2 regions of the Streptomyces sp. NPDC016640 genome follow, and region 2 is predicted to be linked to the other one. Evidence: predicted binding sites of a transcription regulator. Region 2 holds the regulator's gene; the other holds the start of a gene.
The links. Region 2 encodes HspR, which represses chaperone genes until heat shock. Its sites were predicted from a motif close to TTGAGNNNNNNNNNCTCAA; they were not measured.

Region 1 (4,370 bases), on a different contig from region 2:
CGGGAGCAGGTGGTCGCGGGCGATGACGATCTTCTCGTCCTCGGTGTAGCCGTCCAGGCGGACGATCTCCATGCGGTCCGCCAGTGCCTCCGGGACGGCCTCCAGCACGTTGGCGGTCGCGAGGAAGACCACGTCGGACAGGTCCAGCTCGACCTCCAGGTAGTGGTCCCGGAAGGTGTGGTTCTGCGCCGGGTCGAGGACCTCCAGCAGGGCCGCGGCCGGGTCGCCCCGGAAGTCCGAGCACACCTTGTCGATCTCGTCGAGGAGCACCACCGGGTTCATGGACCCGGCCTCCTTGATCGCCCGGACGATCCGGCCGGGCAGCGCGCCGACGTACGTACGCCGGTGGCCGCGGATCTCGGCCTCGTCGCGGACGCCGCCCAGGGCCACCCGGACGAACTTGCGGCCCATCGCGTGGGCCACGGACTCGCCGAGGGAGGTCTTGCCGACGCCGGGCGGACCGACCAGCGCGAGGACCGCGCCGCCGCGCCGCCCGCCCACCACGCCCAGCCCCCGGCCGGCGCGCCGCTTGCGCACCGCCAGGTACTCGGTGATGCGCTCCTTCACGTCCTGCAGACCGGCGTGCTCGGTGTCGAGGACCGCCTGGGCGCCCCGGATGTCGTAGGCGTCCTCGGTGCGCTCGTTCCACGGCATCTCCAGGACCGTGTCGAGCCAGGTGCGGATCCAGGAGCCCTCGGGCGACTGGTCGGAGGCGCGCTCCAGCTTGTCGACCTCCTTGAGCGCGGCCTCGCGGACCTTCTCCGGCAGGTCGGCGGCCTCCACCCGGGCCCGGTAGTCGTCGGACTCCTCGGCGGGGTCCTTGCCCGCCTCGCCGTTCAGCTCGCGCAGTTCCTTGCGGACGGCCTCCAGCTGACGCCGCAGCAGGAACTCGCGCTGCTGCTTGTCGACGCCCTCCTGGACGTCCTTGGCGATGGTCTCGGCGACCTCCTGCTCGGCGAGGTGGTCGCGCAGTTGCTGGGTGGCGAGCTTCAGCCGGGCCACCGGGTCGGTGGTCTCCAGCAGGACCACCTTCTGCTCGGTGGTCAGGAACGGCGAGTATCCGGAGTTGTCGGCGAGCGCGGAGACGTCGTCGATCGCCTGGACGCGGTCGACGACCTGCCAGGCGCCGCGCTTGCGCAGCCAGGCGGTGGCGAGCGCCTTGTACTCCTTCACCAGTTCGGCGACCTGTCCCGGCAGCGGCTCCGGCACGCTCTCGTCGATCCGGGTGCCCTCCACCCACAGCGCCGCGCCCGGCCCGGTGGTCCCGGCGCCGATCCGTACCCGGCCGCGGCCGCGGATCAGGGCGCCCGGGTCACCGTCGGCCAGCCGGCCGACCTGCTCGACCGTGCCCAGCACACCGGTGCCGGCGTAGGTCCCGTCGACGCGTGGCACCAGGAGCACCCTGGGCTTTCCCTGTGTGGTCCCGGCGGCGGCCTGGGCGGCCTCCACCGCGGCGCGCACCTCGGAATCGCTCAGGTCCAGCGGAACCACCATCCCGGGCAGCACGACCTCGTCGTCGAGCGGCAGCACAGGCAGGGCGAGTGGTGTGGACTCAGCAGCCATGATCTCCCCTTCGGCAGTCAAGTTGAGCTATGCCGACTCAATGCTCGTGAGCCGACGAATGTTCCCGGGACCGCGTTCGCTCTGAGCGATCATCTTCCGGGCGCCAGGAGGCCGTGACCGCCACGAGGCCGTGACCGCCGGGAGAACGGAGCTGCTTGGATGAACACATGTCCACCCCGTACGACATTCCCGAAGTCCTGGACCGCCGCGAGGGCCCGTACGGCGAAGTGGTGCTGCGGCGGCACGGTGGCCTGCTGCAGATCATCGCCAACGGCTGCTTCCTGATGGACACCTCCGACGGCCGTTCGGAGCGGCGGCTCGTCGACGCCGCCCTGGCCGCCCTCGACGCGGCCGGCGCTCCCGGGGGGCCCCGCCCGCACGTCCTCATCGGCGGACTCGGGGTCGGCTTCTCGCTCGCCCACGCCGCCGCGCAGCCCCGCTGGGGGCGGATCACCGTGGTGGAGCGCGAACCGGCCGTCATCGACTGGCACCGCGGGGGCCCGCTGGCCGAGCTCTCCGCCCGGGCCCTCGCCGACCCGCGCACCCGGATCGTCGATGCGGATCTCGTCGAGTACGTCAATGAGACGTCCGACACATTCGACGCCCTGTGCCTCGACATCGACAACGGACCCGGCTGGACCGTCACAGAAGGGAACGAGGGGCTCTACTCACCGGCCGGACTGGCAAGCTGCGCACGGGTGTTGCGACCGCGCGGCGTACTCGCGGTGTGGTCCGCGAAGCCGTCGCCGGAATTCGAAGGAACCTTGCGGAATGCCGGGTTCCAGCAGGTGCGTACCGAAGAGATCCCCGTTGCCCGGGGCGTTCCGGACGTCGTGCACATCGGCGTCCGCCCTGAATAGCAAAGGCGCGGTGACTCCCCGTACGCTGCTGCCCTGACGCCGATCATTAAAGCGTCAATCGCAGTCATGCGCAGATGACGGATCACCCCACTGATTCGAAAAGCACACCTCAGGGGCGGGCGATGGAGCAGACACACACCTCCCACAACGGCACGGCGACGACCACCCCCGGCGCTCAGCGCAGGGTTCTGGTGGTGGAGGACGACGCGACGATCGTGGACGCCATCGCGACCCGCCTTCGTGCCGAGGGATTCCTGGTGCAAACGGCGGGCGACGGTCCGTCCGCGGTGGACACGGCGGAGGCCTGGCAGCCCGATCTGCTGATCCTCGACATCATGCTGCCCGGCTTCGACGGCCTGGAGGTCTGCCGGCGCGTACAGGCCCAGCGGCCGGTGCCGGTGCTGATGCTCACCGCGCGCGACGACGAGACCGACATGCTGGTCGGGCTGGGCGTCGGCGCCGACGACTACATGACGAAGCCCTTCTCCATGCGGGAGCTGGCGGCACGCGTGCATGTGCTGCTGCGCCGCATGGAGCGGGCGGCCCTCGCCGCCACCACCCCGCGCAGCGGCATACTGCGCCTGGGCGAACTGGAGATCGACCACGCGCAGCGCAGGGTGCGGGTGCGCAGCGAGGACGTCCACCTGACGCCCACCGAGTTCGACCTGCTGGTGTGCCTGGCGAACACGCCCCGCGCGGTGCTCTCCCGGGAGCAGCTGCTGGCCGAGGTCTGGGACTGGGCGGACGCCTCCGGCACCCGGACCGTCGACAGCCACATCAAGGCGCTGCGCCGCAAGATCGGCGCCGAGCGCATCCGCACCGTGCACGGCGTGGGCTACGCCCTGGAGACGCCGACGCCATGAGCGACGGGCCGGCCGGACGCAGAGGCCCCGGGGAACCGCAGCCCTGGGGCGCTGTACGCCCGTTCTCGATCAAGACCAAGCTGGGCGCGCTGGTCGTCGTCTCGGTGCTGATCACCACGGGTCTGTCGGTGATCGCCGTGCACACCAAGACCGAGCTGCGCTTCATCACCGTCTTCTCGATGATCGCCACGCTGCTCATCACGCAGTTCGTGGCCCACTCGCTCACCGCGCCGCTGGACGACATGAACGCCGTGGCCCGGTCCATCTCGCACGGCGACTACACCCGCCGGGTGCGCGAGAACCGCCGCGACGAGCTGGGCGACCTGGCCCAGACGATCAACGCCATGGCCGACGAGCTGGAGGCGCAGGACAGCCAGCGCAAGGAGCTGGTGGCCAACGTCTCGCACGAGCTGCGCACCCCCATCGCGGGCCTGCGCGCGGTGCTGGAGAACATCGTCGACGGTTTCACCGAGGCCGACCCCGAGACGATGCGCACGGCCCTGAAGCAGACCGAGCGCCTGGGTCGCCTGGTGGAGACGCTGCTGGACCTGTCCCGCCTGGACAACGGCGTGGTCCCGCTGAAGAAGCGCCGGTTCGAGGTGTGGCCGTACCTGTCCGGTGTGCTGAAGGAGGCCAACATGGTCGCGTCGGCCCGCGCGGGCATGGCCTCCGGATCGGGCAGCCACACCCGTACGGACGTCCATCTGCACCTCGACGTCTCCCCGCCGGAGCTCGTCGCGCACGCCGATCCGGAGCGTATCCACCAGGTCGTCGCCAACCTCATCGACAACGCGGTCAAGCACAGCCCGCCGCACGGCCGGGTGACGGTCAGGGCGCGGCGCGGCGCGCAGCCGGAGTCGCTGGAGCTGGAGGTGCTGGACGAGGGGCCCGGCATTCCGCGGACCGAATGGCACCGCGTCTTCGAACGGTTCAACCGGGGCAACGTCAACCGGCCGCACGGGCCGGGCAGTGACGGCGGCACCGGTCTCGGTCTGGCGATCGCGCGCTGGGCGGTCGATCTGCACGGCGGCCGGATCGGAGTGGCCGAATCCGAGCGGGGCTGCCGAATTCTCATCACTCTTCC
Region 2 (4,370 bases):
ACCGGCAAGGAGCAGAAGATGACCGTCACCGGCGGCTCCTCGCTGCCGAAGGACGAGGTCGACCGGATGCGGCAGGAGGCCGAGAAGTACGCCGAGGAGGACCACGCCCGCCGCGAGGCCGCCGAGGCCCGCAACCAGGGCGAGCAGCTCGTCTACCAGACGGAGAAGTTCCTCGCGGACAACACGGACAAGGTCCCCGGTGAGGTCAGGACCGAGGTCGAGACCGCCGTCGCCGAGCTGAAGGAGAAGCTCAAGGGCGAGGACACCGCCGAGATCCGCACCGCCACGGAGAAGGTCGCCGCCGTCTCCCAGAAGCTGGGCCAGGCCATGTACGCCGACGCCCAGGGCGCCCAGGCGGCCGGCGGCGCGTCCGCGGACGCCGGCGAGGCCAGGGCCGACGACGACGTCGTCGACGCCGAGATCGTCGACGAGGACCGTAAGGACGGTGCGGCGTGACCGAGGAGACCCCGGGCTTCGACGAGCAGTCGCAGCAGCCCGACGTCCCCTCCGACGACACCGAGCCGAAGGCCGCCCCCACCCCCTCCGCGGAGGAGGGGGCGGCCCCGGCCGGGGACGCGGGCCAGAACGCGGCGCTGGTGGCCCAGCTGGACCAGGCCCGCACGGCGCTCGGCGAGCGCACGGCGGACCTGCAGCGCCTCCAGGCCGAGTTCCAGAACTACCGCCGCCGGGTCGAGCGCGACCGCATCGCGGTCAAGGAGATCGCCGTCGCGAACCTCCTGACCGAGCTGCTGCCCGTGCTCGACGACGTCGGCCGCGCACGGGAGCACGGCGAACTGGTCGGCGGCTTCAAGTCCGTCGCGGAATCCCTGGAAACGATCATCGCCAAGATGGGCCTCCAGCAGTTCGGCAAGGAGGGCGAGCCCTTCGACCCGACGATCCACGAGGCCCTGATGCACAGCTACGCGCCGGACGTCACCGAGACGACGTGCGTGGCGATCCTGCAGCCCGGGTACCGCATCGGCGAGCGCACCATCCGCCCCGCGCGGGTGGCCGTCGCCGAGCCGCAGCCGGGCGCGCAGACGGTCAAGCCGGCCGAGGAGAGCACCGAGGCCGAGGACGAGCCGGCGGAGACCAAGGAGAGCGGTGGCCCGGAGGAGGGCTGACGTCGACACTCACGCAGGGAAGGAGGGGCGTCGGGGATGAGCACCAAGGACTTCATCGAGAAGGACTACTACAAGGTCCTCGGCGTCCCCAAGGACGCCACCGAGGCCGAGATCAAGAAGGCGTACCGCAAGCTCGCCCGCGAGTTCCACCCGGACGCCAACAAGGGCAACGTCAAGGCGGAGGAGCGGTTCAAGGAGATCTCCGAGGCGAACGACATCCTCGGCGACCCCAAGAAGCGCAAGGAGTACGACGAGGCGCGCGCGCTCTTCGGCAACGGCGGCTTCCGTCCGGGGCCCGGCGCGGGCGGCGGCTCCTTCAACTTCGACCTGGGCGACCTCTTCGGGGGGCAGCCCGGCGGGCAGGCGGGCGGCGGCTTCGGCGGCGGCCTCGGTGACGTCTTCGGGGGCCTGTTCAACCGCGGCGGCGCGGGCGGCACCACGCGTACCCAGCCCCGGCGCGGCCAGGACATCGAGTCCGAGGTGACGCTCAGCTTCACCGAGGCGATCGAGGGCGCGACCGTCCCGCTGCGGATGTCGTCACAGGCGGCGTGCAAGGCCTGTTCGGGCACCGGCGACAAGAACGGCACACCGCGCGTGTGCCCGACCTGCGTCGGCACCGGCCAGGTGGCGCGGGGCTCCGGTGGCGGCTTCTCGCTCACCGACCCCTGCCCCGACTGCAAGGGCCGCGGTCTGATCGCGGAGGAGCCCTGCGACATCTGCAAGGGCAGCGGCCGGGCCAAGTCCTCGCGGACGATGCAGGTGCGCATCCCCGCGGGGGTGAGCGACGGCCAGCGGATCCGGCTGCGCGGCAAGGGCGCGCCGGGCGAGCGCGGCGGTCCGGCCGGCGATCTGTACGTCGTCGTGCACGTCGGCACCCACCCGGTGTTCGGCCGCAAGGACGACAACCTCACCGTCACCGTCCCGGTCACGTACCCCGAGGCGGCGCTCGGCGGCGAGGTGCGGGTCCCGACGCTCGGCGGTCCGCCGGTCACGCTGAAGCTGCCGCCGGGCACGCCCAACGGCCTCACCATGCGCGCCCGGGGCAAGGGCGCGGTCCGCAAGGACGGCACCCGCGGCGATCTGCTGGTCACCGTGGAGGTGAGTGTTCCCAAGGACCTGTCGGGGAAGGCTCGTGACGCGCTGGAGGCGTATCGCGAGGCGACCGCGGACGAGGATCCGCGGGCGGATCTGTTCCAGGCCGCGAAGGGAGCTTGATTTCAGTGGACGGCCGTCGACGCAATCCGTACGAACTGACCCAGGAGACCCCGGTCTACGTCATTTCGGTGGCGGCCCAGCTCTCCGGCCTGCACCCGCAGACCCTGCGTCAGTACGACCGGCTGGGGCTCGTGTCCCCGGACCGCACGGCGGGCCGGGGGCGCCGTTACTCGGCCCGTGACATCGAACTGCTCCGTCAGGTGCAGCAGTTGTCGCAGGACGAGGGCATCAACCTGGCCGGGATCAAGCGCATCATCGAACTGGAGAACCAGGTCGCCGCCCTCCAGGCCCGCGTGGCCGAACTGGAGGACGCCCTCGACGGCGCGGCGGCCGCGATGCGGCAGCGCGAGGCCGCGGTGCACGCCTCCTACCGGCGCGATCTGGTCCCGTACCAGGAGGTGCAGCAGACCAGCGCGCTGGTGGTGTGGAGACCCAAGCGGCAGCAGGCGGACTAGTCGTGGTGTGAAGTACCGCGCGGGGCCCGGAGGTTCACCGAACCTCCGGGCCCCGCTCCGTCTGTGCGCACACATGTGTGATTATTGTGTGGCCGCGCGTTCAGGTGGCCCCCTCCTGATGTCCGCAGGTCCGTCACGAGTTCAGCCCGTCGTGCCGTGTCCATCTCGTTAAGTGGTTGGCCTTGACGCCAGTGGGGACTGAAGCGTTGGCTTTTCAGTCACGTAGGCCGAAAAGCTGTGCCCACGTCCGGAACGCACTGAAGTGAGCCCTCGCATGCGCCGTATCGCCATGTCCGTCGCCGCCACCACCGTGTCCGTCATGCTCGCCGGCTGCGGCGTGCTCAACGCGACGGGAAGCAGCGACGACGCGAGCCCGGCCAAGGGGGACGACATCACCGTCGGTCTGCTGCTCCCGGAGAAGGCCAACACCCGGTACGAGCAGTTCGACTACCCCATCTTCAAGGCGAAGGTGCAGACCCTCACCGGCAACAAGGGCAAGGTCGACTACGCCAACGCCGACGCGGACGCCGGGAAGCAGGCGAGCCAGCTGCAGCAGATGGTCGACGACAGGGTCGACGTCATCGTGCTGGACGCGGTCGACGCGCACGCCATCGCGGACGGCGTGCAGAAGGCCAAGGACGCGGGCATCCCGGTCATCGCCTACGACCGGCTGGCCGAGGGTCCGATCGACGCCTACATCTCCTTCGACAACGAGCTGGTCGGCGAGGTGCAGGGCCGTTCCCTGCTGGAGTCCCTCGGGGAGGACCTCAGCATCACCGACAAGATCGTGATGATGAACGGCTCCCCGACCGACCCGAACGCCAAGCAGTTCAAGGCGGGCGCGATGTCCGAGTTCAAGGGCAAGGTGACGATCGCCCGGTCCTTCGACACCAAGGACTGGAAGCCGGAGAACGCCGAGGCCAACATGGCCGAGGCGATCAACGCGCTCGGCGCGGAGAACATCGAGGCGGTCTACTCCGCCAACGACGGCATGGCGGGCGGCATCGTCGAGGCGCTGAAGGCCGCCGGCGTGACCGAGCTGCCCCCGATCACCGGCCAGGACGCGGAACTCGCGGCGGTGCAGCGGATCCTCGCCGGCGAGCAGTACATGAGCGTGTACAAGTCATACCCGGAGGAGGCCGAGAGCGCCGCCGAGATGGCGGTGGCGAAGGTCCAGGGCCGGGACATCCAGTTCGACGCGCTGACCCGGGAGCGGGTGGACAGCCCCACCACCAAGGACATCCCGGCGCAGCTGGTGCCGGTGGTGGCGCTGACCAAGGAGAACATCGGGGACACCGTCGTCGCCGACGGGATCTACGAGGTGTCGGACATCTGCACCGCGAAGTACCGGGCGGCCTGCGCGGCGCTCGACCTCGTCTGACCGCTCCGGCGTTATTCGGCCACCCCGCCGGCACCGGGCGGAGCCGTATTGCACAGCCGGTTCCGGCCGCGCATAGTTGCGCTGCGGAAAGTGGCTGAACCGGGGGTGGAACGGGCGATGGCCGGGCACGGGACGGACGAGCACCCACACGGTGCTGACCGACTGTGCGAGACCGGGGATCGCGTGTATTCCCGG

Region 1: lon (endopeptidase La) is a predicted target of HspR. The motif match lies at 1,586-1,604, and genes of this name have one in related genera.

The regions. Positions count from the first base shown of each region.
Region 1 covers NZ_JBIBRG010000001.1:140,584-144,953, forward strand. The annotation lists gene lon (endopeptidase La) at 1-1,563, opposite strand, end outside; gene ACF07S_RS00655 (spermidine synthase) at 1,731-2,423, shown strand; gene ACF07S_RS00660 (response regulator transcription factor) at 2,546-3,286, shown strand; gene ACF07S_RS00665 (ATP-binding protein) at 3,283-4,370, shown strand, end outside.
Region 2 covers NZ_JBIBRG010000011.1:257,348-261,717, reverse strand. The annotation lists gene dnaK (molecular chaperone DnaK) at 1-456, shown strand, start outside; gene grpE (nucleotide exchange factor GrpE) at 453-1,124, shown strand; gene dnaJ (molecular chaperone DnaJ) at 1,161-2,339, shown strand; gene ACF07S_RS23365 (heat shock protein transcriptional repressor HspR) at 2,345-2,794, shown strand; gene ACF07S_RS23360 (sugar ABC transporter substrate-binding protein) at 3,069-4,175, shown strand; gene ACF07S_RS23355 (LuxR C-terminal-related transcriptional regulator) at 4,293-4,370, shown strand, end outside.